DNA from 2 places in the Blautia sp. 2227st1_G12_2227SCRN_220401 genome. Region 1 is predicted to be linked to the other one. Evidence: predicted binding sites of a transcription regulator. Region 1 holds the regulator's gene; the other holds the start of a gene.

Region 1 (15,435 bases):
GAAGATACACAAAATCAAGAGAAGCGGTTTCCTCAGTTATCAGATCCTGAAGGTTGAAAAGCTCCATCTGAAACTTTTCAATCCCGTAAACAGCTTTTAGATCCGGAGCATTTTCAAGCTCCAGAATAACAACTGTATAAAAATCATAATTCAGCTCCAGGTTCAGATACTTAAGATAAGGCTTCAGTCGGTAGGCTGCTTCAGAAGACGGAAGGTGTGTGATCTCGCGGAAAAATTTTTCCGTAAGAAGAGGCCTGCTTTGTTTCAGAAGCTGGAGATTTTTCTGTTCCTTTTCCATCAGTGCAAAAGCGTTTTTTACCTTCTGGATAAGATAGGCATAATCCAGAGGCTTTTCGATATAATCCAGAGCACCGAGGAGCAGAGCGCGTCTTGCATATTCAAATTTATCATAGGCACTGATCAGGATGATCTTCACCATAGGATTGATCTCAAGAGCTTGACGGCTCATGGAAATGCCGTCAAGATCAGGCATTTCAATGTCAGAAATGATCAGATCTGCCGGTTCTTTTTTCATGGCTTCGATAGCAGAGGTTCCATTGTAGCAGACATGGATGATCTCTGCATTCAGTGTTTCCCAGTCTATGTTTTTTTCGATACCTTCTGCAGATAAGTAATTATCATCTACGATCATTATTTTTTTCATCGATATCTTCCTCCATCTGTTCGAATTCAATGGTGACGTATGTGCCGTTTCCGGGGTTGCTGCGGATCCTTACGGAACCGTTTCCGTATAATGGGTTGGAAATACGGGAACTTACGTTGGAAATTCCAAAATGCTTCTCATAATCAATAACATTATGCTCAATAGCATGGCGCAGCTGTGCAAGGGTTTCGGAGTCCATGCCGGCACCGTTGTCCTCAATGGAGATCACAACCGTATCATCGCCATAAAGAACATGGATCGAAATGAAAACAGCTGGTGTGCCCGAAGAAATCCCGTGCAGAATGGAATTTTCGAGAAATGGCTGAAGTGTAAACTTGCAGATCAGGAAATTTTCGATTCCATCTTCTGCTTCGATCTCCCAGTCCAGATTATCTTTATGACAGAGCTTTTCCATTTCCAGATAAAGCCGGGCAATTTCCAATTCATCTTTAATAGGAATAAGTTCCTTTGATTTACGCAGGGTAAGACGGTAAAAGGCAGTCAGATTTGCAATCATCTGATCAGCAATGTCAAGCTTTCCAAGGGACTGGCAGGTACGGATCGATCCCAGGATATTGTAAAGAAAATGCGGATTGATCTGTGACTGGAGCAGCTGGTATTTCAGACGTTCTTCGTTTACGGAAAGATTTACAATGGACTTCAGGTTTCCGGCTATTGTGTGCTGCATATCTTCAAAGGTGATGCCCAGTCTGTCAATCTCATCATACCTGGAAGGATCATCCGGGTGGGGAACAGTAACGATAGATAGATGTTCCGGGTCATATCCCAGCTGAAAGGCTTCCATTGCATAGGAAAGTGCAGTGATCTTCCGGGTAAGATTTTCGGAAAACAGGATAACGATGATAACAGTAAGGAGCAAGAAAATAAGGACAGTGATCAGTAAGGCACGGATCAGGATGTGCGTGTTGCCCTGAATATAGCTTTCCGGGATTTCGGTAACATGAAGCCAGCCATTGCTTAAGGTGCAGCAGTTATAATATTTGTCGCCGCTGTGAAAAGAAGAATCTGCATTTCCTTTGAGTTTCTGAAACTGTGCTTTGGAAATTCCGGATAAATTCAGTGAGGATGTATTTTTTGCTGCAATCTCTCCGTGATCTGTGAGAATGTAGCTGTATATGCGGGAATCCAAAGCAGCAGGCTGCAGATAAGTGGTAAGCTCTGAGGTGTCCAGAGCAATGCCGTAGGCGTATTCCAGAATACCGGTGGCCTGATTTTTCAGTGCCCGGACGCAGAGGATCACATCGGCAGATGATTTTTTTGTGGACAGTATTTTAGGCAGAGGCATATTGGAAACCGGTATCCAGACAGAGGAAAAGCCTGAACCGGAAACAATATTTTTATCCAGACCATATGCAGAAAGCTCATCTGTGGAAAAGAAGTACAGGCTTTCTTTTGAACCGAGCTGATCGGGCTGCAGAAAAACATATATATGGAAGAAATCGAATGTGGATTTATACAGCGAAATATTGTTTTTTACAGTGGTGAATTTTTTCAGTGCATCTACCTTATTAGAGGAAGGCTGATTTAGGGAGTACATTTGAAACTGTATGGTATCTGCTACATTTTCAACCTGACCGAGGCGGTCGTTCAGCTGAGAGACCAGCTGCTTGTCAGTCATTACGGCAGAATCGATGATACGATCTCTGGCAATGTTATAGGAAATGTGATAGCTGATGAAGGTCAGGGAAATCAGAGGTACCATAGTTGCGATCAGAAATGCGAGCAGGAGCTTATAGCGAAATGAGGAAAAAATGGGTGGGATACATTTGTGGAATTTCATAGTACATACTCTCCTTTATGTCGAAAACAAATTAATGAAACCGAATCCAGCTGTGAAAAAAAGCCGTTACAAATATAGATTATATAAAAGGATTATAAAAAATTAACAACAAAAATACAAGAGAACGAAAAATAATATAAAGAAATCATAAAATATTGTATTTAGAATGAGGGGGCTCTCTGGTATCCTTAAACCATCAAAAACAGGTGTGGACAAACACGAAAATGTCCAGAAAGGAAGAAAGATATGAAGAAAAAAGTAATGAGTGCAGTTTTGGCAGCAGCGATGGTTGTGGGTATGGCAGGTAACGTGGTTACTGTTTCCGCAAAGGAAAAATATGATCTTACCTTATACAGCGTCAACACCACAGACCCGGATTTTGAGGACTGGCTTGCAAATGTGGAAGATGCCACGGGCCTGAACATTAATGTAATTGCGGCACCTACAGATACAGATACCCGTCAGCAGAAGATCACCACAATGCTTTCCACAGGAGATACTTCCGTGGATGTCATTGAGATCAACGATGAGATGAGCGCGGCATTTAAAAATTCCGGATGGCTGGAAGGACTGAACGATACAGTAATGACAGATGATATCGCTGATCAGTTTGCCCAGGGATATGTAAAGGATATGATCACAGATAAGGACGGAAACATCGTCGGTGTTCCAGGCTATACAGGATATCTTGCATTCTGGGTAAATCAGGAGATCATGGATGAGGTCGGAATCAAATCCATTGATACAAAAGAGGATTTCATGAAGTATATGAAGGCTGTTTCCAAGGACGGAAGATTCGGCTACGGCGGTTCCTGGGAGAAAACCTATGCATTTAACGAGCTTGCACAGTTTGTAAACATGTTCGGCGGCGATTATTTTGACTGGACCAAAGAGGAAAACAAGGAAGCAGTTCAGTTCCTTCACGATCTGGTTGCTAATAAAGAAACATCCATCGAACAGATTGCAGATAAATATGACCAGATGAATCCGAAGATCAATGACGGAAAATACGGATGCTGGTTCATGTGGGGCCTTGGAACAGATTATGCAAAGGCAGATATGCTTGGCGCAGATAAGATCCACATGGAAATGGTACCGGATTTCAGCGGCAAGGGAGAGCGTGCGATCTTTACAGATTCCTGGAGCTATGTTCTCAACAAAGCATCCAAGAATAAAGATGCAGCTGTGAAATTCCTCCAGTATATGGCTGATGAAGGCGGAATGGAAGCTTCCTATAAAGCATTTGACAGATATCCTGCAAGAAAGGATGTTGCAGAGAAGGTAGTTCCGGATTCTGACCCGGCAAAAGAAATGTACAGCAGATATGCAAATGAATGCAATGTACAGGGACGTCCGATGGTGGCACAGACAATGGAATTTATCAGCGATATGGGAACAATCTTCCAGTCCTGTATGAAAGACGAGATTACAGTTGATGAGTTCTGCAAGAAGGCTCAGGATGTGGTAGATATGTATAAGTAAAAGATATAAAAAAACAGCAATGTAAAGCAGAGGTAAAAGTCTGCTTTACATTGCTTGATGAACAGGGAGGAAAGTTCCATGACAATAAGCAAAAAAAATATGAAGTGGATACCATGGCTTTTGATCCTGCCGGTTGTACTGATTCGAGGTTTTACAACAGTATATCCCATTCTGATGACTGTGAAAAACAGCTTCTTTAATATCAGTATCCTTGCAGGTATCAATGAATTTATAGGCTTCAAGAATTACCTGAAGGTATTTTCTGATCCTAAAGTGCTCACATCGATCAGCTTTACGGCAATATTTGTGGTTGCTTCCATGATCTTTCATGTGATCCTCGGAGTTATCCTGGCACTGATCCTGAATATGAAATTCAAAGGCCGCCGTTTTCTGAGGACCATCGTGCTGATCCCGTGGGCTATGCCTGCAGTAGTAGCCGGTATGGCTGCAAAATGGGCATTTAACAATGATTATGGTCTGATCAATGATTTTATCCGCTGGTTTGTACCGGGTTACCAGAACAGCTGGCTGATCAATACAGGTACTGCAAGAGCAGCGGTAATTGCAATGGACCTGTGGAAGGACCTTCCGTTCTTTGCAATTCTTGTACTTTCCGGACTTCAGTTTATTTCCGGCGATATCTATGAGGCAGCAAAGGTAGACGGTGCAAACGGGATCCAGAGCTTTTTCCGGATCACACTTCCGCTGATCGCAAAAAATGTCCTGACTTTATGTATTCCGTTCACACTCTGGAGACTGACAACCTTCGATCTGGTTTATTCCATGACATCTGGAGGCCCTGGAGAGGATACTGCGCTGATCGCATACAGAATCACAACAGAAGCATTTACAAATCTAAACGTAGGATATGCTTCGGCGCTGGCTATGCTGCTGTTTGTTGTAATGGCGATCTTCAGCTGGCTGAATATACGTGTTATGAATAAGTTTGACAGTTAGGGGGAATTATCGTGAAGAATACAGGAAAATATAATGTTTATCATGGAGTGGTAGCCGTTGGAAGATGGGTTCTGTTTGCAGTTGTGGCTTTTCTGATCCTGTTCCCGGTTTACTGGATCTTTATTTCTTCGATCACACCGTCAGGAGAACTGTTTAAAACACCGATCGATTATCTTCCGGATCATCCCACACTGGAAAGCTATAAATTTCTGATACAGAATGTAGGACTGCTTTCAAAGATCGGAAATACAGTTCTGATCGTAGGCATTACACTTGTGATCAGTACCGTGCTGTGTGCAATGGCTGCCTATGGCTTCTCAAGATTTAACTCAAAGGGAGTTTCTGTTGCATTTGCGTTTGTTCTGGCTACCATGCTGATCCCTGAGGTTGTCACAGCCCGCCCGCTGTATGAGTTTATGCAGAAGGTAAAGCTGTATGATACATATCCGGGACTTATCCTTCTTTATATCAGTACCGTTATACCGTTTACGGTTCTGATCCTCAGAAACTTTGTCGGTGAGATCCCGATCTCACTGGAGGAGGCAGCTGCTATTGACGGCGCATCTTTTTCACAGAGACTGTTTACGATCGTTCTGCCGCTGATGAAGCCGGCAATCGCTACGGTTTGCATTATCAACTTTATTACCTGTCTGAATAACTTTTTCACACCGTTGTTTTATTCAAATGGTATTCAGGTACTTTCTGTTTCCATCGTACAGCTTCCGTTACGTGACAACATGTATGGAGTTCCGTGGGATCTGGTCAGCGCCATGGGATGGATCATCCTTCTTCCGATCATTATCTTTGTAGCTGTTTTTGAGAAACAGATCATGGATGGTATCATGGCAGGTGGAGTAAAAGCGTAAATATAATATTTTTAATTTCCAAAAGAGAGGAGAAAACAGATATGTATCAGGCATTTACAGGCGGACTGGGAGGGATCGCACTTGCAAAGCATGGAAAAAGCCGTGCGATCAACGCAGAAAATCCTCATGGAGAAAAAGGCAGAGGCGGTATGGCTGCAAGTCATCTGGGACCGTCCAGAAAAGGAAGCCCGTGTCTCAGGGATATTGAGCCGGGAACTGTGGTAACTCTGGCAGAAATGGAAGGACCGGGACAGATCAATCATATCTGGATCACCGTTGATAACAAGACTACAGAGGCAGATTGCTTTGTACTGAGAGATCTTGTAATCCGTATGTACTGGGATGACGAGGAAACTCCTTCCGTGGAAAGTCCTCTGGGTGATTTCTTCTGCTGCGGATTCGGAAGGGAATGTTTTGTAAATTCTGTTCCGGTGGCTGTTGTTCCAAACAGGGGCTTTAACTGCTATTTCCCGATGCCGTTTAAGAAGAAAGCAAAGATCACACTGGAAAACCAGCATGCAAATAAAATCCCGGCTTTCTTTTATCAGGTAGATTACTGTCTCTATGATGAGCTTCCGGACGATATTGCTTATTTCCATGCGCAGTGGAGAAGGGAACGGTTGACAGAAAAAACAAAAGATTATACAATTTTGGATGGAGTAAAAGGAAAAGGCCATTATATAGGAACCTACATGGCACTTACCACACTGGAACGTTACTGGTGGGGCGAGGGAGAAATGAAGTTTTATATTGACGGAGATGAGGAGTATCCGACCATCTGTGGAACAGGAACGGAAGATTACTTTGGTGGTTCCTGGAGCTTTGCCAAACAGGTGGATGGAAAAACCGTGGAACAGAATTATAACACGCCGTATCTGGGATATCCGTATTATTCTGCCCATGACGAGCTGATCCACAATTTTTATCATAATGATGACTGCCCGCCAATGAGAGGCTTTTACAGATGGCATTTACAGGATCCAATCTGCTTTGAAGAGGATCTTCGCGTTACGATTCAGCAGATAGGCGTCGGATACCGTGGCCTGTTTGAACGACAGGATGATGTGGCAAGTGTAGCGTACTGGTATCAGACACTTCCTCATGCACCGTTCCAGCCGTTGATGTCAAAAGAGGATAGATGGCCCAGATAAAAAGGGTGGTAGAGATTGAAAAAACAGGTATTTTGCGGGGTATTTGCCCTGGCTCTGGCAGTGACAGGATGTGGAGTCCAGAAGAAGGAGGCTGCATCTGATATTGTGCCGGAGAACAGACAGGAACTGACGATCCTTCATGTGGATGCAGGCACAGAAGGCTTTGATTCTTTTATCAGCCAGGCGGAAAAAGATCTTGGAATAAAGATCCATATTGAAAAATGTCCGGCCAATGCGGACAATCGCCAGGCCAAAATAGCAACTCTTCTGACATCAGGAGATGATTCTGTTGATCTGATCACAGTAAATGATGAGATGATATCCGAATTTAAACATAAGGGATTTCTTCTTCCGTTGGAAGATACGGTTATGACAGAGGAGACAGCGGCGAATTTTCTGCAGGAATACCTGAAAGAAATATGCATGTCAGACGGACATATTTTTTCGGTACCGTTCAGGATGGATATCATGGCATTCTGGGTGAACCAGGAATTGCTGGATCAGGCTGGTCTGGACAGACTCTCCTGTCTCAGTGATCTTGAGATCCTTCAGAAAAAGCTTCAGAATACGGGAAAATATGCATATGGGGATGCATGGGAGATTTCTTACATATATAATAGTATCAGCGAGTATGTCGATTTTTTCGGAGGAGATTATACAGACTGGACGGATCCGAAAACAAGAGAAGCGGCAGAATATATGAAGCGAATGCTGGATACAGGGATGATATCAGAGGAGAATCTGATCGACCAGCATGACCAGCTGAATGAAAAATTTATAAACGGCCAGTATGGATGTATGTTTATGTATACCGGTGTGTTGAGTACTTTTCAGAATGCAGGCGTGTATGGAAAAGATAAGATCCATATGGCACCATTTCCGGAATTTGACGAGAAGGTGACCAATATCGCAACCTGGCAGTATGTACTGAATAAAAATTCTGATCATAAAGAAGCAGCTCTGAAGTTCCTTCAGTATGTGTCCGGATATGAGGCCAGTAAAAATTACGGACAGCTGACAAAAATGTGTCCGGCAAGACTGGATGTGATCGAGGATAAGAATTTTGATCTGGATGGCATTGAAATGATCCGGCAATATCTGAAAGATTATAAGCTGAAAGCAAGACCACTGTGTGCCGATTCCATAGAAGCCGTTTCGTCCATGGGAACGGAATTTCAGAAATATATGCTGGGACAGAAAACAGAAGCGGAATTTTTTGCCGGGGCACAGAACTGCATAGACCAGTATTACAAAAAAGCATCGTACTGATGCTTTTTTTGTTTTGAAAAAATAAGAACTTTTTTTCAAAACATATTGACAAATATTTTACATGGTGATATCTTAAAGACTGTAGATGTTAGCACTCCACTAAAATGAGTGCTAACAGATGTAAAAAAAGAATCAACATCCGTCAGGAAAGAATAAAAAGGAAAGGAGATGGATTCATGGAAGAGGTGTTGAATGAGCGCAAGCAAAAAATCTTAAAAGCAATCATCAAGACCTATATGGAAACCGGAGAACCGGTTGGTTCCAGGACCATTTCCAAGTATGCGGATCTCAATGTCAGTTCCGCAACGATCCGAAATGAAATGTCAGACCTGACAGATATGGGCTATATCGTCCAGCCTCATACCTCAGCAGGAAGGATTCCTTCAGATAAGGGCTACAGACTTTACGTCAATGAGTTGATGAAGGAGAAGGAAGCGGAGGTCGCAGAGCTGCGAGATCTGATCATTGAGAAGACAGATAAGATGGATAAGGTGCTTAAGAAGGTTGCGAAGGTTCTTGCTTCCAATACCAACTATGCTACCATGGTTTCCGTTCCGCAGTACAGCGGCAACAAGATCAAGTTCATCCAGCTGTCGAGAATGAGCGAACTTCAGCTTGTGGCAGTGGTTGTCAGTGACAACAACACAGTCCGGAACCAGATCATCAATCTGGATGAGGAAATGGACGACCAGACGATCCTGAAACTGAATCTTCTTCTTAACACCAATCTCAATGGGATCCCGATCCAGGATATCAACCTTGGGATGATCGCCAGACTGAAGGAACAGGCAGGCAGCCACAGCGGTGTGGTGGCAACGGTTCTGGATGCAGTGGCCGCCACCATTCATGTGGAAGAGGAAGATATGGAGATCTATACTTCAGGTGCAACTAACATCTTCAAGTATCCGGAGCTTGCCGATAAAGAGAAGGCAACGGAGCTGATCTCCGCATTTGAGGAGAAGCATGAACTTGCTGATCTTGTAAAAGAACAGATGTCAGATGGAGAGAATACAGGAATCCAGGTTTACATCGGTGATGAGATGCCAATCCAGACCATGAAGGACTGCAGCATTGTAACTGCCAGATATGAACTGGGAGACGGAATGTACGGAACCATCGGGATCATCGGTCCCAAACGAATGGATTATGAGAATGTAGTGGACAGTCTGAAGGAACTGAAGAATCATCTGGATGACGTTTTGAAAAAGAAGAAAACTTAGAAAGGCGGTAGAAAAAAAGTGTCGGAGGAAACAAAGAAAACATCCGAAGAGCAGGAAGCGGAGAAGGAAATCCCCGTAACTGACGGAGATCAGGAAGAAGAAAACCTGACACCGGAGGGAGAAGATCTGCCGGAGGAAGAAAACAATACTCCAGGCGAAGAAGCTGCCTCAGAGGATAAAAAAGAAGAAAAATCAAAAACTTCCTTCTTCGGAAAGAAGAAAAAAGATAAATCTGAGCAGAAGGTGGAGGAACTTACCGATCGCCTGAAGCGTACCATGGCTGAATTTGATAATTTCCGTAAAAGAACGGAAAAAGAAAAATCCAGTATGTACATCATCGGAGCAAAAGAGATCGTTGAAAAGATCCTGCCGGTTGTGGATAACTTTGAAAGAGGTCTTGCACAGGCACAGGAAGGCGATGCTTTTGCAGATGGAATGAAAATGATCTACAAGCAGCTTACCACAACACTGGATGAGCTTGGCGTGAAGCCGATCGAAGCAGTGGGAAAGGAATTCAACCCGGATTTCCATAATGCAGTGATGCATGTGGAGGATGAAGAGGTTGGAGAGAACATCGTGGTGGAAGAATTCCAGAAGGGTTACACCTACAAGGATTTCGTAGTACGCCACAGTATGGTGAAGGTTGCGAACTAACTGACAACAAACTTTATTTTAACAGATACAGACTAAAACAGGAGGAAAAAATCATGGGAAAGATTATTGGTATTGACTTAGGTACAACAAACAGCTGTGTAGCCGTAATGGAAGGTGGACAGCCGACAGTTATCGCAAATACAGAAGGCGCAAGAACAACACCATCCGTTGTAGCATTCACAAAAACAGGAGAGCGTCTGGTAGGTGAGCCTGCAAAACGTCAGGCAGTTACAAATGCAGACAGAACGATCTCCTCTATCAAAAGAGAGATGGGTACCGATTACCGTGTAACCATCGATGACAAGAAATATTCTCCACAGGAGATCTCCGCAATGATCCTTCAGAAACTGAAAAAGGATGCAGAGGCATATCTTGGTGAGAAGGTAACAGAGGCAGTTATCACAGTTCCGGCTTACTTCAACGATGCTCAGCGTCAGGCTACCAAAGATGCAGGTAAGATCGCAGGTCTTGATGTAAAACGTATCATCAACGAGCCTACAGCAGCAGCTCTTGCATATGGTCTTGACAATGAGAAAGAGCAGAAGATTATGGTATACGACCTTGGCGGTGGTACATTCGATGTATCTGTGATCGAGATCGGTGATGGTGTTATCGAGGTTCTTTCCACAGCTGGTAACAACCGTCTTGGTGGAGATGACTTTGATAAGAAAGTCACAGATTACATGCTTGCTGAGTTCAAGAGAACAGAGGGCGTAGACTTAAGCAATGATAAGATGGCTCTTCAGAGACTGAAAGAGGCAGCTGAGAAGGCTAAGAAAGAGCTTTCTTCCGCAACAACAACAAACATCAACCTTCCGTTCATCACAGCTACAGCTGAGGGACCGAAGCATTTCGATATGAACCTTACAAGAGCTAAATTTGATGAGCTGACACATGATCTTGTAGAGATGACAGCAGAGCCGGTTCGCCGTGCACTGTCTGATGCAGGTATCACAGCTTCTGAGCTTGGCCAGGTACTTCTGGTTGGTGGTTCTTCCCGTATCCCGGCTGTACAGGATAAGGTAAGACAGTTAACTGGCAAAGAGCCAAGCAAGAACCTGAACCCGGATGAGTGTGTTGCACTTGGTGCTTCCGTACAGGGTGGTAAACTTGCAGGTGATGCAGGTGCCGGTGATATCCTTCTTCTGGATGTTACTCCACTGTCACTGTCCATCGAGACAATGGGTGGTATCGCAACTCGTCTGATCGAGAGAAATACTACAATTCCTACAAAGAAGAGCCAGATCTTCTCCACAGCAGCAGATAACCAGACAGCTGTAGATATCAACGTTGTACAGGGTGAGCGTCAGTTCGCGAAAGACAACAAATCCCTCGGCCAGTTCCGTCTGGATGGAATCCCGCCAGCACGTCGTGGAGTTCCGCAGATCGAGGTAACATTTGACATCGATGCCAACGGTATCGTTAATGTATCCGCTAAAGACCTTGGAACAGGTAAAGAGCAGCACATCACAATCACAGCTGGTTCCAATATGTCCGATTCCGATATCGACAAAGCTGTCAAAGAAGCAGCTGAGTTCGAGGCTCAGGATAAGAAACGTAAAGAGGCGATCGACACAAGAAACAATGCAGACTCCATGGTATTCCAGGTTGAGAATGCTCTGAAGGAAGCAGGCGACAAGCTTGATGCAAACGATAAAGCAAGTGTTGAGGCAGACCTCAATGCACTGAAGGATCTTCTTGCACAGACAGCAAATGCACAGGAGCTTACTGATTCTCAGGTTGCAGATATCAAGGCTGCACAGGAGAAGATGATGGAGAGCGCTCAGAAACTGTTCTCCAAGATGTATGAGCAGACTCAGGGAGCTCAGGGTCAGGCTGGTCCTGGACCGGATATGGGCAACATGGGCGGAAACGCTGGTGCTCAGGGCGGAAATGAAGCAGGATACGGCGATGATGTTGTAGATGCTGATTACAAGGAAGTCTAAGACAAGTAGGAAATAATTACAATGGCTGATAAAAGAGATTATTATGAAGTCTTAGGTGTGGATAAAAACGCCGACGACGCAACATTAAAAAAAGCATATCGTAAGCTGGCCAAGAAATATCACCCGGATGTAAATCCGGGTGATAAAGAGGCTGAAGCGAAATTCAAAGAGGCGACAGAGGCTTACTCCGTTTTAAGTGATGCCGACAAGAGAAGACAGTATGATCAGTTTGGTCATGCAGCATTCGAAAACGGCGGCGGAGGCGGTGCCGGCGGCTTTGGTGGATTTGACTTCAACGGTGCGGATATGGGAGACATCTTCGGAGATATCTTCGGAGACCTGTTCGGCGGCGGAGGCAGAACCAGACGGGCCAACAATGGACCGATGAAGGGTGCCAACCTTCGTGCACGTGTGAACATTACTTTTGAGGAAGCGGTTTTCGGATGCGAGAAAGAGCTGGAGATCGTTCTGAAGGATGAGTGTACCACATGTCACGGAACCGGAGCGAAACCGGGAACATCACCGGTCACATGTCCGAAATGTAAAGGCCAGGGCCAGATCGTTTACACCCAGCAGTCCATGTTTGGTATGGTACGTAATGTTCAGACTTGTCCGGACTGTAACGGAACCGGTAAGGTGATCAAGGACAAATGCAGTGCCTGCCGTGGAACCGGATATACCTCTTCCAGAAAGAAGATCCAGGTATCTGTACCGGCAGGTATTGATAATGGTCAGTGTATCCGTATCCGCGAAAAAGGTGAACCGGGAACCAACGGCGGTCCGAGAGGAGATCTGCTGGTTGAGGTAAATGTAGCCCGTCATCCGATCTTCCAGAGACAGGATATGAATATCTTTTCAACAGCTCCGATCACATTTGCACAGGCTGCACTTGGCGGTGAGATGCGTATTAATACCGTTGACGGTGAGGTTTCCTATGAGGTGAAACCGGGAACACAGACGGATACAAGAATCCGCCTGAAGGGCAAAGGTGTTCCGTCATTACGTAACAAGAACGTTCGTGGTGATCACTATGTAACCCTGGTAGTCCAGACTCCGACAAATCTCAATGAGGAAGCAAAGAAAGCTCTGGAAGCTTTTGATGCGGCATGTGGAAACCGTCCGTCAGAGGACAGCACATCCGAGACTTCCGAAAAAACCGAAAAGAAGAAAAAAGGTTTCCGTGAGAAAGTTAAGGAAATGTTTGAGGAATAAATAAAGTGAAAACAGGAAAGAGGCACAAAATGCCTCTTTCTTTTTTTTCTGTATTCGTGTATATTAAAAGAAGTGCCCGTTTTCGGGACAATAGAAAACAGGCGACAGACTGGAATGAAAATCCGTAAATGTGTATACAGCATAAGGAGATATAAAAAATGAAATGGAACCGTTTTACACTTAAGACAAAAACAGAGGCAGAGGATATTGTGATCTGTACACTTGCCGAGGTGGGAATTGAAGGTGTGGAAATCCAGGATAAACAGCCGCTGACTGATGAGGACAAAGCGCAGATGTTCGTGGATATCATGCCGGAAGGACCAGCAGATGACGGGATCGCATATCTGAACTTCTATCTGGAAGAGGATGCGGATACCGAGGCAATCCTGAAAGATGTGAAGGCTGCACTGGAGGATCTGAGAAGCTTTGTGGATATCGGAGAGGCAACCATCACAGAATCCCAGACAGAGGACAAGGACTGGATCAATAACTGGAAACAGTACTTCCATCAGTTCTATGTAGACGACATTCTGATCGTACCGTCCTGGGAAGAAGTGAAGGCAGAAGATAAGGACAAGATGATCCTCCACATTGATCCGGGAACTGCCTTTGGTACAGGAATGCATGAGACCACACAGCTTGTGATCCGTCAGCTGAAGAAATTTGTGAAGCCGGGAATGGAGATTCTGGATGTGGGAACCGGAAGTGGAATCCTGGGAATCGTTGCACTGAAGCTTGGTGCAGGTCATGTGGTTGGTACAGATCTTGATCCCTGTGCAGTTCCGGCAGTGTCTGAGAACAAGGAGGCCAACCAGATCGAGGAGAAATCCTTTGACATGATGATCGGAAACATCATCGATGACAAAGAAGTTCAGGAACAGGTTGGATATGAGAAATATGATATCGTAACTGCAAATATCCTGGCAGATGTTCTGGTACCGCTGACTCCGGTGATCGTTGCACAGATGAAAAAAGGCGCTTACTACATTACATCAGGCATCCTGGATGTAAAGGAGGATGTCGTAGTGAAGGCTGTAAAAGACGCCGGTCTGACGCTTGTTGAGGTGACTCATCAGGGCGAGTGGGTATCTGTGACAGCAAGAAAGGACTGATCTCATGCAGCGATTTTTTGTGGAACCTCATCAGATTGACGGGGACAGACATGAGATCCATATCACAGGAAGTGACGTCAACCATATCGTAAACGTGCTCCGTATGAAAAAAGGCGAGGAGCTCTGGATCAGCGACAAGGAAAAAGAATATCACTGTGTGATCGAAAATGCGGGGGAGGATGAAGTCCTGCTTCATATCCTCTATGTACAGGAGCCGGATTATGAGCTGCAGAACCGTATTTATCTTTTTCAGGGACTGCCGAAGGCTGATAAGATGGAGCTGATCATCCAGAAGGCAGTAGAGCTTGGAGCATATTCCGTAGTTCCGGTTTCAACCAGGCGCTGCGTGGTAAAACTGGATAACAAAAAAGCAGAAAAAAAAGTATCCCGCTGGCAGCAGATCGCAGAAAGTGCGGCAAAACAGTCCAAGCGTATACTGGTGCCGGAGGTACATTCTGTGATGACCTTTAAAGAAGCCCTTGTCTATGCAAAAGAACTGGACGTTCTATTGATCCCTTATGAGCTTGCAAAGGGAATGAAAGAGACGAAAGAACTGATCCGGTCGATCGAACCGGGAAAAAGCATCGGTGTTTTTATCGGCCCGGAGGGTGGTTTTGAAGAGCAGGAAGTGGCAGATGCCATGGAAGCCGGTGCGAAACCCATCACCCTGGGACACCGGATCTTACGGACAGAAACTGCGGGACTTGCAGTACTTTCTGTTCTGATGTTTCAACTGGAGGATGAATAAACTATGGAAGCATATTTTGACAATTCCGCGACAACGAGATGCTTCGATGAAGTAAAGGATATTGTCTGCAAAACCATGACAGGAGATTTCGGAAATCCTTCTGCCATGCATAAAAAGGGAATGGAAGCGGAGAATTACGTCCGCAAAAGCGCTCAGACCCTTGCAAAATTACTGAAAGTGAATGAAAAAGAGATTCTTTTTACCTCCGGTGGAACAGAATCGGACAATCTTGCTATTATCGGCGGCGTGGAAGCCAACAAGCGTATGGGAAACCATATCATTACAACGGCAGTGGAGCATGCAGCAGTGGCCCAGCCTTTTGCCTATCTGAAAGAACAGGGCTATGAGGTGAC
Region 2 (15,435 bases), on a different contig from region 1:
GAGACAAAGACAGAAGAGTAAAAAGAGAATCCTGCGTGCTGTGTCTGCGAGCGACAGCACACAGGATTTTTTGTGCTATAATCATGAAAATATGAATTTTTAAAAAAATAAAAATAATGTATTGACAATATGACAATCATCTGATAATATAAACAACTGTGAGCGGCACAAACGTCGCGAAACAAGCTGCTGTGGCTCAGTCGGTAGAGCGTCGCCTTGGTAAGGCGGAGGTCACGGGTTCGATTCCCGTCAGCAGCTTTTTTTGTGTCTAAAAACAGACAATTTTTTGTTTAGATACAGGTTTTGCGGGTTTCAAAAACTCCGGATTTATGATAAGATAAAACATCAGGATGATATTTAGGAGGGAAAGCAATGGAGAACGAAACAGTTTCCAAAAACTTTATTGAAAATATTATAGACAAAGATCTTGAAGAAGGCGTTTATGACACCGTGCATACACGTTTCCCGCCGGAACCTAACGGCTATCTTCATATCGGACATGCGAAATCCATTCTTTTAAATTATGGATTGGCTCAGAAATACAACGGAAAATTCAATCTCCGTTTTGATGATACCAACCCTACAAAGGAGAAATCCGAATTTGTAGAGTCCATCAAGGCTGACGTGAAATGGCTTGGTGCAGACTGGGAAGACAGACTTTTCTTTGCATCTGATTATTTTGATCAGATGTATGAGGCAGCAGTGAAGCTTATTAAGAAAGGCAAGGCCTTTGTCTGCGACCTGACTGCAGACCAGATTCGTGAGTACCGAGGAACTCTTACAGAGCCAGGTAAAGAGAGCCCGTACAGAAACCGTACTGTAGAAGAGAATCTTCAGCTTTTTGAAGAGATGCGTGAGGGCAAATACGGAGATGGCGAGAAGGTTCTCCGTGCCAAGATCGATATGGCATCACCGAATATGAACATGCGTGACCCGGTCATTTACCGTGTAGCCCGCATGACACATCACAATACAGGAGATAAATGGTGCATCTATCCGATGTACGACTTCGCTCATCCGATCGAGGATGCCATTGAGGGTGTGACACATTCTATCTGTACTCTGGAGTTTGAGGACCACAGACCGCTTTATGACTGGGTGGTAAAGGAGCTGGAATATCCGCACCCACCGAAGCAGATCGAGTTTGCAAAGCTGTACCTGACCAACGTTGTTACAGGTAAACGTTATATCAAGAAGCTTGTTGAGGACGGCATCGTAGATGGATGGGATGATCCGAGACTAGTATCCATCGCCGCACTTCGCCGCCGTGGATTTACACCGGAGTCTATCCGTAAATTTGTAGAACTCTGTGGTGTTTCAAAGGCGAACAGTTCTGTAGATTATGCAATGCTCGAGTACTGCATCCGTGAGGACCTGAAGCTGAAACGTCCGCGTATGATGGCGATCCTTGATCCGATCAAGCTCGTGATCGATAACTATCCGGAAGGACAGGTTGAGTATCTTGAAGCTCCGAATAATATGGAGAATGAGGAACTTGGAACCAGAAAGATCCCGTTCAGTGGAGAACTTTATATTGAACGTGATGATTTTATGGCAGAGCCTCCTAAGAAATACAAACGTCTCTATATTGGAAATGAAGTTCGTCTTATGAATGCATATTTTGTAACCTGCACAGGTTATGAGGCAGATGACGACGGAACGATCCGTGTAGTCCACTGTACCTATGACCCGGAGACCAAGGGCGGAAATGCACCGGACGGACGTAAGGTAAAAGGAACGATCCACTGGGTGGAAGCATCCAATGCAGGTAAAGTTGAGGTAAGACTTTACGAGAATATCGTAGATGAAGAAAAAGGTGTTTACAATAAAGAAGATGGTTCTCTTAATGTAAATCCGAATTCTCTTACAGTAACAAGTGCCTATGTAGAGCCGGAGCTTCTGAAAGCAAAAGGTTATGACAGCTATCAGTTTGTACGTAACGGTTTCTTCTGCGCAGATATCCATGACTCCAGGGAGGGAGCACCGGTATTTAACCGTATTGTATCTCTGAAGAGCTCTTTCAAATTACCGAAAGCATAAAAACTGTCAAAAAGAATACGAAACATATGACAGCAGTACACCGTGAACAGGTATCAGGGTGTACTGCTTGTTTTGTTTTGTCGTCATCAGGAATAAATGGATAAGTACAAAATGCTCCTGCAACGATTTCGGTTGCGCCCATTTACAGAAACGGTTATACTGATAACACAGGAAAGAGAGGAATTACACATGAAGAAAATCGTGCTTGCTTCCGCATCTCCCAGGAGGCGGGAACTTTTAAGCCAGGTAGGAGTCGCCTTTGAAGTGAAGCCTGCCAGCGGGGAAGAACGGATCACCAGTGCAGAGCCTGCGAAAGTGGTGGAGGAACTTTCTCGTCAGAAAGCTATGTTTACGGCATACGCGCTGGAGGAAGAGGAGAACCGAGATCTGAGAGATGTGGTTGTGATCGGTGCAGATACCGTTGTATCTTATGAAGGTAAGATTTTAGGTAAACCGGCAGATGAGACAGCTGCAATAGAGATGCTCGCTATGCTGCAGGGGAATACACATCAGGTATATACCGGTGTAACTTTGCTGATAAGAGAAAAAGGAAGATGGAAAGCTCATACCTTCCATGAGTGCACAGATGTGAGCTTTTATCCGGTGACAGAGGAAGAAATAAAGGAATATGTAAACAGCAAAGACCCAATGGACAAAGCCGGAAGCTATGGGATTCAGGGCGCCTGGGGAGCCTATGTGAAGGGAATCCGTGGTGATTATAACAACGTGGTGGGACTGCCTGTAGCAAGATTGATCTATGAGACAAAAAAACTGGGAATGAACCTGAGAGGATGAAAGACAAAATGATAAAAGCTTGTATATTTGATCTGGATGGAACAATTGCGGATACACTAGAATCTATGGCATATGTGGCGAATGAGATCATGGAAAAGTTTTCCCTGAAACCACAGCCGGCAGATAATTTTCGTTATTACAGCGGTGAAGGTGCAGATATGCTGATCAGAAGATGCCTGATCGATGCAGGAGATCCGGAGCTGGTACACTACGAAGAAGTCAGGGAACTTTATCGCAGGAAATTTGATGAAGATCCGCTGTATAAAGTTGTGCCATATAAAGATATGCCGGAAACCCTTCAGAAGCTGAAACATGCAGGCCTTAAGATGGCTGTATGCTCCAATAAGCCTCATGTTGCGGCGCAGAAAGTGGTAAAGGCGATCTATGGCGATCTGTTTGATGAGGTGATGGGACAGCAGGAAGGGATCCGCAGAAAGCCGGCGCCGGATGGTCCGCTGAAGATTGCAGAAGATTTCGGCGTAAAGCCGGAAGAATGTATGTATATCGGAGATACAAAGACAGATATGCAGACAGGAAGTGCTGCCGGAATGTATACCGTTGGTGCACTATGGGGATTCCGTGACAGAGAAGAGCTTGAAAATAACGGTGCAGATATTGTAGCAGCTGTACCTGGTGATCTGTTTACTATTTATGAGGAGAAGCAGCATGATTAAGATGGTTGCCAGTGATCTGGATGGAACGCTGCTTATCGGTGGAAGACAGACGCTGCCGGAAGAGATCTTTCCGCTGGTAAAGGAACTGAAAAAAATGGGAATCCTCTTTGTGGCAGCCAGTGGCAGACAGTATGCCAATATGAGGAATCTTTTTGCGCCGGTAAAGGACGAGATGGCATTTATCAGTGAAAATGGCGGGCTTGCTGTCCAGAATGAGAAGTTTCTGTACTGCGACAGCTTTGACAAAGAACTGGTCAGAGAGATCATTCAGGCAATATGGGAAAAGCCCGGAGCGGAATTTTCCTGTTCTACAAAAGATTTTTATTATATCATGCCCAAGACAGAACATTATCGCCATCTGATGATCGAAGAAGTAAAAAATCAGTGTAAGATCATAAAGAGTTTTGATGAGATCGCAGAGCCTTGTATGAAGGTTGCAGTTTATGAGAGAGAAGGAATGACGGAGGAATCCATCCGGTACTGGAGAGAACGGTTCAAAGACAGATGTACTGTTGTGACATCCGGATTTGCGTGGGTGGATTTTGTTCCATTTACCACGAACAAAGCAAAAGGGATCCGTAAATACCAGGAACTTTTGGGAATCGGACCGGATGAATGCATGGCGTTCGGGGATGAATACAATGATATTGAAATGATGAAATCTGTAAAATACAGCTTTGCCATGAAGCATGCGAAGCCAGGGGTAAAGGCGGCGGCTTTCTACGAGACAGAGAAGGTGGAACCAGTACTTCGCAGACTGATCGCGGCGGGCGGAGATATAAAGGAGGAACTTTAATATGTACAAGAAAGAATATGTCCAGACATTTCTGGAAAAACAGGGGCAGCTTTTTGATGAGCCGGTAGCAGAGGATTTTGAGGAGGCAGAGGAATTTCTAGAGGATTGCATGGCAGTTGTGCTGGATTCCCTGAAGGATGTTAAAAAATATCTGGATGGAATGGGCGCAGATGTGGAGGGGATTTCCCTGAAGGAGCTGGAAGAAGAAAGCGAAGTATTTAAACTCCCGGACGGAAAATATATGATCGTAGAAGGCTGACGGAAAGCAGGGATTACACCTCTGAAAATTAAATATGATAAACTTGCATCAGCAAAAAGAAAGCCCTGCGTAGAAAGGGTAAATGTGGGGAAAATAAAATGATGTAAAGGAGGATGGGATATGAAAAAAAGCAGAGTGCTGGCAGTCGTCATGGCTGTGCTTATGATGGTAACGCTGCTTCCATCGATGGTATTTGCCACTGCAGCTCCATCGGGAACTCTTGATGGAAAGCTGAAGGTCAAAGGAACACTTGCGATCGGGTCTACCTTAAGTGCAGATTACTCAAAGGTCAAGCCGGAGGGGATCACAGATGATAATGTGAGTTTTTCCTGGTCATTAAAGGACGGAGACCTTCTTACAGAGGTAGGAACTGATAAGACTTATAAAATCGATGAAAAAGATCTGGGTCTTCCGATCGTTCTGAAGATCACCGGAAAAGAAGAGACGGGAGTCAGTGGTGAGCTTACGGTGACGACCCAGGAGGTTTCCGAAACAGAGGAGGAAGCCAAAGCAGTAGGAGAAGATCCGGATGCGGAGGAAAGTGAAGCTTCGGCAGATTCGGAGTCTTCAGAGAACACGCCGGATACAGAAGCTGGAACGTCAGAGGAGCCTGATAGTGCTCAGCCTGAGGAAACCATAGAGCCGGCAGAAGAAACGGAGTCTGCGGATGTGCAGGAGAATACAGATGTACAGGAAAATACAGATGCACAGGAACCTGCAGATACCCAGGAGCCTGCTGAAAACTCTGTTATAGAAGTAAACGGAGAACAGTCAGGGCCTCAGAATACCGATGAGGCAGATACATCTGGAGATAGTCAGACAGAGACACCGGATTCCGCAGGTACAGCAGCAGACGCTTCCGAAAAAAATGAGGAACCGACATATTCGGCATCTGCATACACGGAAGATGGAAGTGGAATTCTGGATTTTGGTTCCGTGGAAGAGGGATATACGGAAATTCCGGAAGCACAGATGGTTACTATCACAAATAACGGAACCGGAGATCTCAATTTTAAAGAGATTGCCCCGGAGAATTTCATGGCTGCGGATATTAACGATGCGCCATTAAAGAGTGGTGAAAGTGTTGCTGTGTGGGTAAAACCACGAGAAGGTCTGAAGGCTGGAGAATACAAAGATCTGATCACGTATCAGACAGAAGAAGGTGCCGATGTCTTCTTTGAAGCGGACTTTACAGTAAAAGAACCGGAAAATAAAAAAGCCGAAGATCATGAAAATAATGAGCAGACAGATCCCGGGGAAACATCGGACCCTGCAGCGGAAAAAATATACAAGCTAACTGCGGATCCGACAGAACTGCCTTTTGATGATCTGACTGCCGGTTATGAAAAGGTAGAAACAACAAGTACAGTCACGATCAAAAACGAAGGTACAGAAGCTGTGACGTTAGTACAGCCTGAGTCGGAGTTTTTTGATATTGCGCCGGTCAGTGAAGTGGAGAGTAGCGGAAATATCCAGTTGGCGCAGGGAGGAGAGCAGACCTTTACCGTACAGCCTAAGCTTGGACTCTCTGCAAAAGATGATCCATACGTGGAAGAGCTTGTATTTGCTTCTGATGAAAGCACGGAAGCATCTGCTACAGTGACGGCTTCGGTTATGGTAAAGACAGAAACACCAAAAACAGTTACTGCAACAGTGAAACCGGAAGGTCCTCTGAAGTTTGGAACACTGGAACAGGGCTATGAGACTGCGCCGGATGCACAGCCTGTAACCGTAGAGAATACAGGTACAGAGGCTATCCGGATCCAGCTTTCTGCTCCGGAGGATTATGAGGTGGGAGAGCCTTCTGCGGAAGTGCTCAATCCCGGAGATAAGGCGGCAACCTTTACCGTACAGCCCAAGACCGGTCTTCAGGTCGGAGATCACAGCGATACGATTTCTGTGACAGATCAGAATACCGGAAACACACTGGCTGAAGTCCGGCTGGAATTTACAGTTTCGGAGCCGGAACCGGAACCCAATCCCGGTCTTTCGGTAACAGATAGTCTGGAGTTTGGAACCAAAGAGGAAGGCTATAAGGAACTTCCTGATGCGAAGAAAGTTACAGTTACCAACACCGGAAATACAAAGATCGTTCTGAAACAGCCTTCATCAAATGCATATACAATTGGTACACTTTCCGCCACAGAGCTGGAAGCAGGAGATAATGCAACCTTTAGCGTACAGCCGGTCAGCGGACTTTCACAGGGGGAATATCTGGAAGACATTGTGATCGCCAATGATGCAAATGTGGAAGCTTATGTAAATGTCCATTTCAGCGTTACAAAGAAAAAAACAGATAACGGTAAGAAGGCGAATAACCTTACAGGCATCAAAAAGCCATCCGATATCAAAGATCTACCCAATGGAACCCAGAAAACCCAGAAAGCCCTGAAGCTTCCGGGAACAGTAAAGATCACTACAACAAAGGGAGAGCAGAAGGCATCTGTTAAATGGGATGTTAAGGGATCTTCTTATGATCCGTCTTCTGCAGAACGTCAGATATTTAATGTAAAAGGTACCGTCATTCTTCCGGAGGGGGTTAAGAATCCCAACAAGATCAGTACAGTGATCGCAGTAAGTATTACAGTAAATGGATATCAGGGCACGGAAGCCGCTGCATCGGACAATAAGATCACAGGCATTGATTCCAATGGCAAGTATGATACCAATACAAAGATCACCTTTACAGCAGCTGGTGCAGGAATGGATAATACAAACCCGCGTAAGGGAGATACCAGATATCAGCCGAAGAGCTGGAAGATCACAGAGACCCGTACCTGGGATGGAGAGCCTTATACTGCAACATTCCGTGTCAGCAAGCCGGGAAAATATACTCTGAAAGTTACCTTTGGACAGCAGAAATACGACGGCTCCAGCTGGAAGGATACCGGTACACAGTCAGAAAGTACGGTTACTTTTACGGTATCACAGGCAGCAGTTCTTACTGCGACTCCGAGTCCGGCAGTGACACAGACAAATCAGAAATCTGCAGTGCAGACGGGAGACAGTACACCGATCATGACATTTGTGATCATTTTGATCGTGACTGTGGTATGTATTGGAGGAATCCTTGTATATCGTAGAAAGAAAAAATAAGAACAGAATGTAGAAGATAGTTTTACAGCACCCTCCGTACAAAAAATGTACGGAGGGATTTTTTTGCACATAGAGATCCGTTTTATATGCTGTTACTAGCACTCTATAATGATGAGTGCTAAATTTTTCTTGACTTTTGTAAAAAGTCGTATTAGTATATATTTATTGAAAAAAACAACAGGTTTCCGGCTCTGTCGGAACATCAGAAATAAAAATAAAAACAAAAGGAGAGTGACATATATGTCAGCAAAACATGGAAGTTTATCAATCAACAGTGAAAATATTTTTCCGATTATCAAGAAATGGTTATATTCCGACCATGATATTTTTGTAAGAGAGATGATCTCCAACGGATGCGATGCGATCACCAAACTGAGAAAGCTGGAAGTTATGGGAGATTATACATTCCCGGAAGGTTACAAACCGGCTGTAAATGTTATCGTTGATCCGGATCAGAAAACTTTGAAGTTTATCGATAACGGTATTGGTATGACAGCAGATGAAGTAGAGGAATATATCACACAGATCGCTTTTTCCGGTGCCACAGAGTTTCTTGAGAAATATAAGGATAAAACAACGGATGATCAGATGATCGGTCATTTCGGACTTGGATTTTATTCTGCATTTATGGTTGCAGATGAAGTTCATATTGATACTCTCTCTTACAAGGAGGGTTCCACACCGGTACATTGGACCTGTGACGGTGGTACGGAGTATGAGATGGCAGACGGAAACAAAACAGAACCGGGAACAGAGATCACTCTTTTCCTCAATGAGGAAAGCCTGGAGTTTGCCAATGAATATCGTATGAGAGAGGTTATCGAGAAATACTGTTCTTTCATGCCGGTAAATATCTATCTTTCCAAAGCAAATGCTGAACAGGAGTATGAAACGATCGATGAGGCAGATCTCCGTGAAGATGATGTGGTAGTTGAGCATATCCATGAGGATGCCAAGACAGAGGAAAAGGAGAATGATAAAGGCGAGAAAGAAGTTGTGGAAGTTTCTCCTGCCAAAGATAAAGTAAAGATCAATAAACGGCCGGTATCCTTAAGCGATACACAGCCGCTCTGGATGAAACACCCAAATGAGTGCACGGATGAAGAGTATAAAGAATTTTACCGTAAGGTATTTATGGATTACAAGGAACCGCTGTTCTGGATCCATCTGAACATGGACTATCCGTTCAACCTGAAGGGTATCCTGTATTTCCCGAAGATCAGGACAGAGTATGATTCCATTGAGGGAACCATCAAGCTTTATAATAATCAGGTATTTATTGCAGATAACATCAAAGAGGTGATCCCGGAATTCCTTCTTCTTCTGAAAGGCGTGATCGACTGTCCGGATCTTCCACTGAATGTTTCCCGTTCTGCACTGCAGAATGATGGTTTTGTGAAAAAGATTTCTGAATACATCACCAAGAAAGTAGCAGATAAGCTCACCGGAATGTGCAAGACAGACAGAGAGTCTTATGAGAAGTACTGGGATGATATCAGCCCGTTTATCAAATTTGGATGCATCAAGGATGCGAAATTTGGTGAGAAGATGAACGATTATATCCTCTTTAAGAATCTGGATGGCAAATATCTTACCCTGAAAGACTGCATTGAGGAAAATAAAAAAGAAGAAACAAAAGCAGCTGAAGAGGAGAAGACAGAGGAGAAAGCTTCTGAAGGATCCCAGAATGAGGAACCGGAAAAAACGGTGATCTATTATGTGACCGATGAGGTACAGCAGAGCCAGTACATTAATATGTTCCGTGAAGCGGGTAAAGATGCTGTACTGCTGAAGCATGTGATCGATTCACAGTTTATTTCCCATCTTGAACAGCAGGATCAGACGATCCAGTTCAAGAGAATTGATGCAGATCTGACAGAAGAGCTTCGTGAAGACGGAAAAGCGGATGAAGCAACAGTCAAGACACTTACTGAGGTGTTCCGTAAGAATCTTGGCAAGGATAAACTTGAAGTAAAAGTAGAGAAGCTGAAAAATGAGGGAACTGCAGCGATGATCACTCTTCCTGAGGAGAGTCGCCGTATGCAGGATATGATGAAAATGTACAATATGTACGGAATGGATCCGAATATGTTCGGTGGTCAGGAAGTACTTGTACTGAACGCAAATCATCCTCTTGTAAGATTTATAGCAGAAAATCAGGGATCAGAGTATGTTCCGGTGATCTGTGAACAGCTTTATGATCTTGCAATGATGAGCCATAAACAGCTTTCTCCTGAAGAAATGACAAAATTTGTAAAGAGAAGCAACGATATCCTTATGGTCCTTACAAAATAAAACGACATATAAAATGATCGAAAGGCTTTGCCCGTAATGGGGCAAAGCCTTTGCTTTTTTTATAACAATATGTGTATCTTTAACACAATTATAGGAATTTTAAATAAAATAATAGATATTAAATAAAAATAACCTGTAAAATATGACTAAAAATTTAAATTAGTATCTAATATGTATAAAATAAATTTTCAGAAGAAAGCGAAAAATATAGATAACTGTCGTATTATACATAAGGGAGTGCTTTTAAAAAGAGAAAAAAATGAAATGGAGGAACAAATGTATGAAAAAGGTGTATGGATTGATCAGAAGACTTGGTGCAAATTCGAAATACAAAGGATATTTTTTCGTTGCGGAAGCGGTAAAGATTTCCATGGGGTATCAGTATAAACCATTGCGGATCACAAAGGACATTTATCCATGCCTGGCGCGGAAGTACAGATCAACACCTACCAATATTGAGCATGATATCAGAACAATGGTAAATGTGTGTTGGGAAGGAAATAAAAAACTGCTGGATGAGATTGCAGGATATCCTCTGGAATACAAGCCTACCAACAGTGAATTTATTGATATGCTTGCGTATTACCTGAGGGAAATAGAAGAAGAGAATTGACTATAGCCTTTCAAAAAGAATCTGATTCCTGGACAGAAAGCTCAGGATCATATCATCCCAGAGCTGCTCTGGGCGTTTATCCATAGAGAATGTTTTAAGAGAGGTTCCGGTAGTACAAAGAAGGCTGTTATTTTTAAATTGAAGATTTAAGAATAGTCCGTCTATCTGTTCGGAGGAAATTCCGAAATCTGTATTTCTCATTGCGGCTTCAACTCCACTCCGACTTAAATGCAGCACGATCCTGAAGCTTAAGGGCGTACGCTTACCGCGGATCACAGACCAGCAGAAAGGTCTGATGTCCTTCCAGAGAGAATGTGTCCGGCCGTGCTCTGTGAGTCTGTTCATGCTGTCTGTATCAAAAAAATCTTTCTGAAGCCTGCCATCAATGGTAAAAGTATTAAAAGTAGTCACAGTCGCTTCGGACAGACAGAATTTGTCAAATACTTCTCCTATAAAAAGTTTGTTTGTGAAATCCCGGATATCTGTGATCTTTAATGCAAGCATGCCGCACTTCCTTTCTTTTATGTGATCGCGTGTAGACATTATATCTCAGATAAAGAAAAAAGGACAGACTTTTTAAAAAACTCTTTTCAAATATCTGTTTATGTGATACGATAGATGTGGTATTGAATACTACATATAATGGAAAAGAGGACGATATAATTGAGCTATAAGATTGCGATAGATAGCTGTGGGGAGCTTTTAGATGAATGGAAAAATGACGGCAGGATTGAATCCATACCACTGACGCTGACGGTGGGCGGTGAGAATATTATAGATGATGAGAATTTCAATCAGAAAGATTTTTTAAAGAAGGTTGCGGCCTGCCCGGAATGCCCCAAGTCTGCATGCCCTTCTCCGGAACGCTATATGAAGGCATATGAGTGTGATGCGGAACACATTTATGCGGTGACGCTATCGGCAGAATTGAGTGGTTCCTATAACAGTGCGATTCTTGGAAAAAACCTGTTCCTGGAAGAGCAGCCGGAGAAAAAGGTTCATGTATTTAATTCCAAATCTGCATCCGGTGGTCAGAGTCTGATTGCCATGAAGATCGTGGAGTGTGAAGAAAAGGGACTTTCTTTTGAAGAAGTAGTAAGTGAAGTAGAGAAATATATTGAAGAGATGAACACATTTTTTGTGTTGGAGAATCTGGAAACTCTGCGCAAGAACGGACGTTTGGGCAGAGTGAAAGCTCTGGTGGCCAGTGCACTGAAGATCAAGCCGGTTATGGGAGCTACTCCGGAAGGAACGATCTGTCAGCTGGATCAGGCCAGAGGCATGAATAAAGCAATCGTAAAAATGGTGGATCACATTGGAGAGAAGGGGATCAACATCCCGGAAAAGACAGTTGCCATCACTCATTGCAACTGTCCGGAAAGAGCGAAGATGCTGGAGGAGGCTATCCGTGAGAAACTGCACCCAGCAAAGATCGTAGTTATGGATACTGCCGGTGTCAGCAGTATGTATGCCAACGATGGTGGCGTTATCGTAGCAGTCTGATCAGAGAAAATCTCCAGTTCAGAAAATTATCACATTTCTTCAGGGAGTTGCCGCTTTTCTTTTGAAAACAAGTGTGCTATAATGTACGAAGTACTGAAGCGGCAAAGGAGAAAGACAATGAGCCAGAAGAAAGTTGACAAATATAAAAACAACAAATACTCGCGAAACAGTGCCCTGAAGAAGGAACGCGCAGAATTTGTACTTGAGATGGCGGCATGGATCCTCATCGCGGTTCTGCTTGTAGGCTGGATCGGATATTCCGCATATGCCAAGATCCAGGCGAAGGAAGCCAGTGTGAAGGTGGATACTGTGATGGATACTTCTGCATTGACAGATTATATTTCCGGATTATCTTCAGACAGTGCGGAATAGAAAACACATATGAAATGATGGGTTCCCGGGATGTGTTGAAGCATCCCGGGGATTTTTATATACAGGATAAATACAATGCAATAAAAAACGGGTCTGCCATAAAGCAGCCCCGTTTTGACTTATACGTTTTTTATGGTTATAGAATTATAACTTTGTAACGTTAGCAGCCTGCATTCCGCGAGCGCCCTCTGTTAAGTCGTAGGATACAGCCTGTCCTTCTTCAAGAGATTTGAAGCCTTCACCGTTGATAGCGGAGAAGTGTACGAATACATCCTGTCCGTCCTCACCTGTGATAAAACCATAACCTTTTTCTGCGTTGAACCATTTTACAGTTCCCTTGTTCATTTTGTGTTACCTCCATAAAAATAAAAAAAATTAAAATAGCCTTCTGATGATAATAAAAAATCACCAGATTTTACAGACTATATTCATGTAAATATAATCTCTAAAAACTAGTGATTTTACATTAAATATTTTGCCATGCTCTGATTATATAACCCGTGTTTTGAAATGTCAAGGAGAAAATTCCAACAATTCCGGGGTGTAAAAAGGGGCGAAATTGCTTTGTAAAAAAAATCTTTATAAATAGAGAGATTTCGTGTATGATATAGGAGAATACAAGCGGATTGAAGGATCTGCTTTGAAAATACAGGATGAGAGGAGAACAGAAATGGGGATTCTGATTCGAGGAGGCCGGATCGTGGATGCGGCTACAGATACGGATAAAACAGGCGATATTTATCTGGAAGACGGAATCATTGCGGAAATAGGCCAGAAGCTGAAAAAGAAAGACGGCGACCGTGTGATTGATGCGAAAGGAAAGCTGGTCATGCCGGGAATTATCGACCTTCATGTCCATTTTCGTGATCCGGGCCAGACACATAAGGAAGATATCAAGAGTGGTGCTGCTGCGGCAGCACGTGGTGGTGTGACAACTGTAGTTGCTATGCCAAATACAACTCCCACTATTGATAATCCGGACCGGGTAAACTATGTACATAACAAGGCGGCGCAGGTTTCCGGTATTCATGTACTTCAGGCAGGTGCAGCCACCATGGGAGAAAAAGGTACTGAACTTGCAGATATTGCCGGAATGGTGAAAGCAGGGATCCCGGCAGTGTCCGAGGATGGTAAATCTGTGATGAATACAGCGCTTTGTAAAGAAGCAATGAGGATCGCGGCAGAATGTGGCGTGCCGTTTTTTGACCATTGTGAAGATATCGATCTGCGTGGAGATGGATGCATGAATGAGGATGAGAACGCCAAAAGACTGGGGCTTCCCGGAATCTGCAATGCAGTGGAAGATACCATTACAGCCAGAGATATCATTCTGGCGCTGGAGACAGGAGTCCATCTTCATCTCTGCCACTGTTCCACTTATGGGGATGCTCAGATGATGAAGATCGTAAAAGAGAAAGGATACGACAATATCACAGCTGAAGTATGCCCGCACCATTTTATCCTTTCATCCGATGATATTAAAACAGATGACCCGAATTACAAGATGAATCCGCCGCTCCGTACACCGAAGGATGTGGAAGCGCTGAAACAGGGCCTGAAGGACGGTACCATCGAGGTGATCAGCACGGACCATGCACCGCACAGTGCACAGGAAAAAACAGGTTCTATGAAGAATGCACCATTTGGGATCGTAGGTCTGGAAACAAGCCTTCCGCTCACCTATACAGAGCTGGTGGAAAAAGATGTGATCACACTGAAACAGATGGTTGAGAAGATGTGCCTGAACCCGGCGAAAATCCTCGGGCTTGACAGAGGAACTCTCCAGAAAGGCCATCCGGCAGATGTGATCATCGTGGATACGGAGCAGGAGTATGCTATCGATAAAAATAAATTTGTTTCCAAAGGACATAACACACCGTTTGATGGCTGGAAAGTAAAGGGAAAAGTGCTTTATACCATCTGTGACGGAAAAATTGTATTTAAAAACCAGGAGGAGAAAGAATCATGATTAACAAACTGATCAGCAATATCCGCAAAACAAATGCACCAATCGTTGTAGGACTGGATCCTATGCTGAATTATATTCCGGAGCATATCCAGAAGAAGGCTTTTGCAGAGTTTGGAGAGACTCTGGAGGGCGCTGCAGAAGCAATCTGGCAGTATAACAAAGGGATCGTGGATGCGACCTGTGATCTGATCCCGGCAGTGAAACCACAGATCGCCATGTATGAGCAGTTTGGTATCCCGGGACTGATCGCATACAAGAAAACGGTTGAGTATTGTAAAGCCAAAGATCTGGTTGTGATCGGTGATATCAAAAGAGGTGATATCGGTTCCACATCTGCAGCATATGCAGTTGGTCACCTGGGACAGGTTCAGGTAGGCTCAAAAAAATATGCAGGTTTTGATGAGGATTTTGCAACGGTCAATCCATACCTTGGTTCTGATGGTGTGAAACCCTTTATGGATGTATGTAAGGAAGAGAAAAAGGGTATCTTTGTTCTGGTCAAAACTTCCAATCCATCAAGTGGTGAGTTCCAGGATCGTGTCATCGACGGTCGCCCGCTCTATGAGCTGGTAGGTGAGAAGGTTGCACAATGGGGCGATGAGCTTATGGGTGATGGATATAGTTATGTTGGTGCTGTTGTAGGTGCGACCTATCCGGAAATGGGAAAGGTATTAAGAAAGATCATGCCGAAGACATTTATCCTTGTTCCCGGATATGGTGCTCAGGGTGGAAAGGGCGCAGATCTTGTCCATTTCTTTAATGAGGACGGACTTGGTGCTATCGTAAACTCTTCCAGAGGAATCATCGCTGCATATAAGCAGGAGAAATATAAAGAGTTTGGCGCTGAAAATTACGCAGATGCTTCCAGAGCGGCAGTAAAAGATATGATCGCGGATATCAGCGGTGCGCTGGAGAACAGATAATACAGGAGGCATTTTATGAGTACATCAGAAAGTAAAAAAACAAAAAAGCCCTGTAAGATACTCAGCCAGGAATGTATTGGTACAGATATTTACAGTATGT

The links. Region 1 encodes HrcA, which represses chaperone genes, less so after heat shock. Its sites were predicted from a motif close to TGTTAGCACTCNNNNNNNNNGAGTGCTAACA; they were not measured.
Region 2: a site for HrcA is predicted at 7,754-7,784, ahead of htpG (molecular chaperone HtpG). Genes of this name have one in related genera too.

Annotation. Positions count from the first base shown of each region.
Region 1 covers NZ_JBCLNI010000002.1:110,204-125,638, forward strand. Annotated here, with positions in the region: gene ABCM67_RS01675 (response regulator) at 1-664, opposite strand, end outside; gene ABCM67_RS01680 (histidine kinase) at 639-2,465, opposite strand; gene ABCM67_RS01685 (extracellular solute-binding protein) at 2,712-3,947, shown strand; gene ABCM67_RS01690 (sugar ABC transporter permease) at 4,026-4,904, shown strand; gene ABCM67_RS01695 (carbohydrate ABC transporter permease) at 4,916-5,770, shown strand; gene ABCM67_RS01700 (glycoside hydrolase family 172 protein) at 5,812-6,921, shown strand; gene ABCM67_RS01705 (extracellular solute-binding protein) at 6,937-8,190, shown strand; gene hrcA (heat-inducible transcriptional repressor HrcA) at 8,367-9,410, shown strand; gene grpE (nucleotide exchange factor GrpE) at 9,429-10,064, shown strand; gene dnaK (molecular chaperone DnaK) at 10,118-12,010, shown strand; gene dnaJ (molecular chaperone DnaJ) at 12,032-13,222, shown strand; gene prmA (50S ribosomal protein L11 methyltransferase) at 13,381-14,334, shown strand; gene ABCM67_RS01735 (16S rRNA (uracil(1498)-N(3))-methyltransferase) at 14,339-15,082, shown strand; gene ABCM67_RS01740 (cysteine desulfurase family protein) at 15,086-15,435, shown strand, end outside.
Region 2 covers NZ_JBCLNI010000003.1:17,698-33,132, reverse strand. Annotated here, with positions in the region: gene ABCM67_RS02190 (hypothetical protein) at 1-21, shown strand, start outside; tRNA gene ABCM67_RS02185 (tRNA-Thr) at 186-258, shown strand; gene ABCM67_RS02180 (glutamine--tRNA ligase/YqeY domain fusion protein) at 373-2,040, shown strand; gene ABCM67_RS02175 (Maf family protein) at 2,230-2,835, shown strand; gene ABCM67_RS02170 (HAD family hydrolase) at 2,844-3,509, shown strand; gene ABCM67_RS02165 (HAD family hydrolase) at 3,502-4,305, shown strand; gene ABCM67_RS02160 (hypothetical protein) at 4,307-4,564, shown strand; gene ABCM67_RS02155 (hypothetical protein) at 4,685-7,660, shown strand; gene htpG (molecular chaperone HtpG) at 7,901-9,955, shown strand; gene ABCM67_RS02145 (sporulation initiation factor Spo0A C-terminal domain-containing protein) at 10,236-10,568, shown strand; gene ABCM67_RS02140 (DUF5721 family protein) at 10,569-11,072, opposite strand; gene ABCM67_RS02135 (DegV family protein) at 11,232-12,071, shown strand; gene ABCM67_RS02130 (hypothetical protein) at 12,189-12,443, shown strand; gene ABCM67_RS02125 (cold shock domain-containing protein) at 12,588-12,788, opposite strand; gene ABCM67_RS02120 (dihydroorotase) at 13,114-14,412, shown strand; gene pyrF (orotidine-5'-phosphate decarboxylase) at 14,409-15,335, shown strand; gene ABCM67_RS02110 (dihydroorotate dehydrogenase electron transfer subunit) at 15,351-15,435, shown strand, end outside.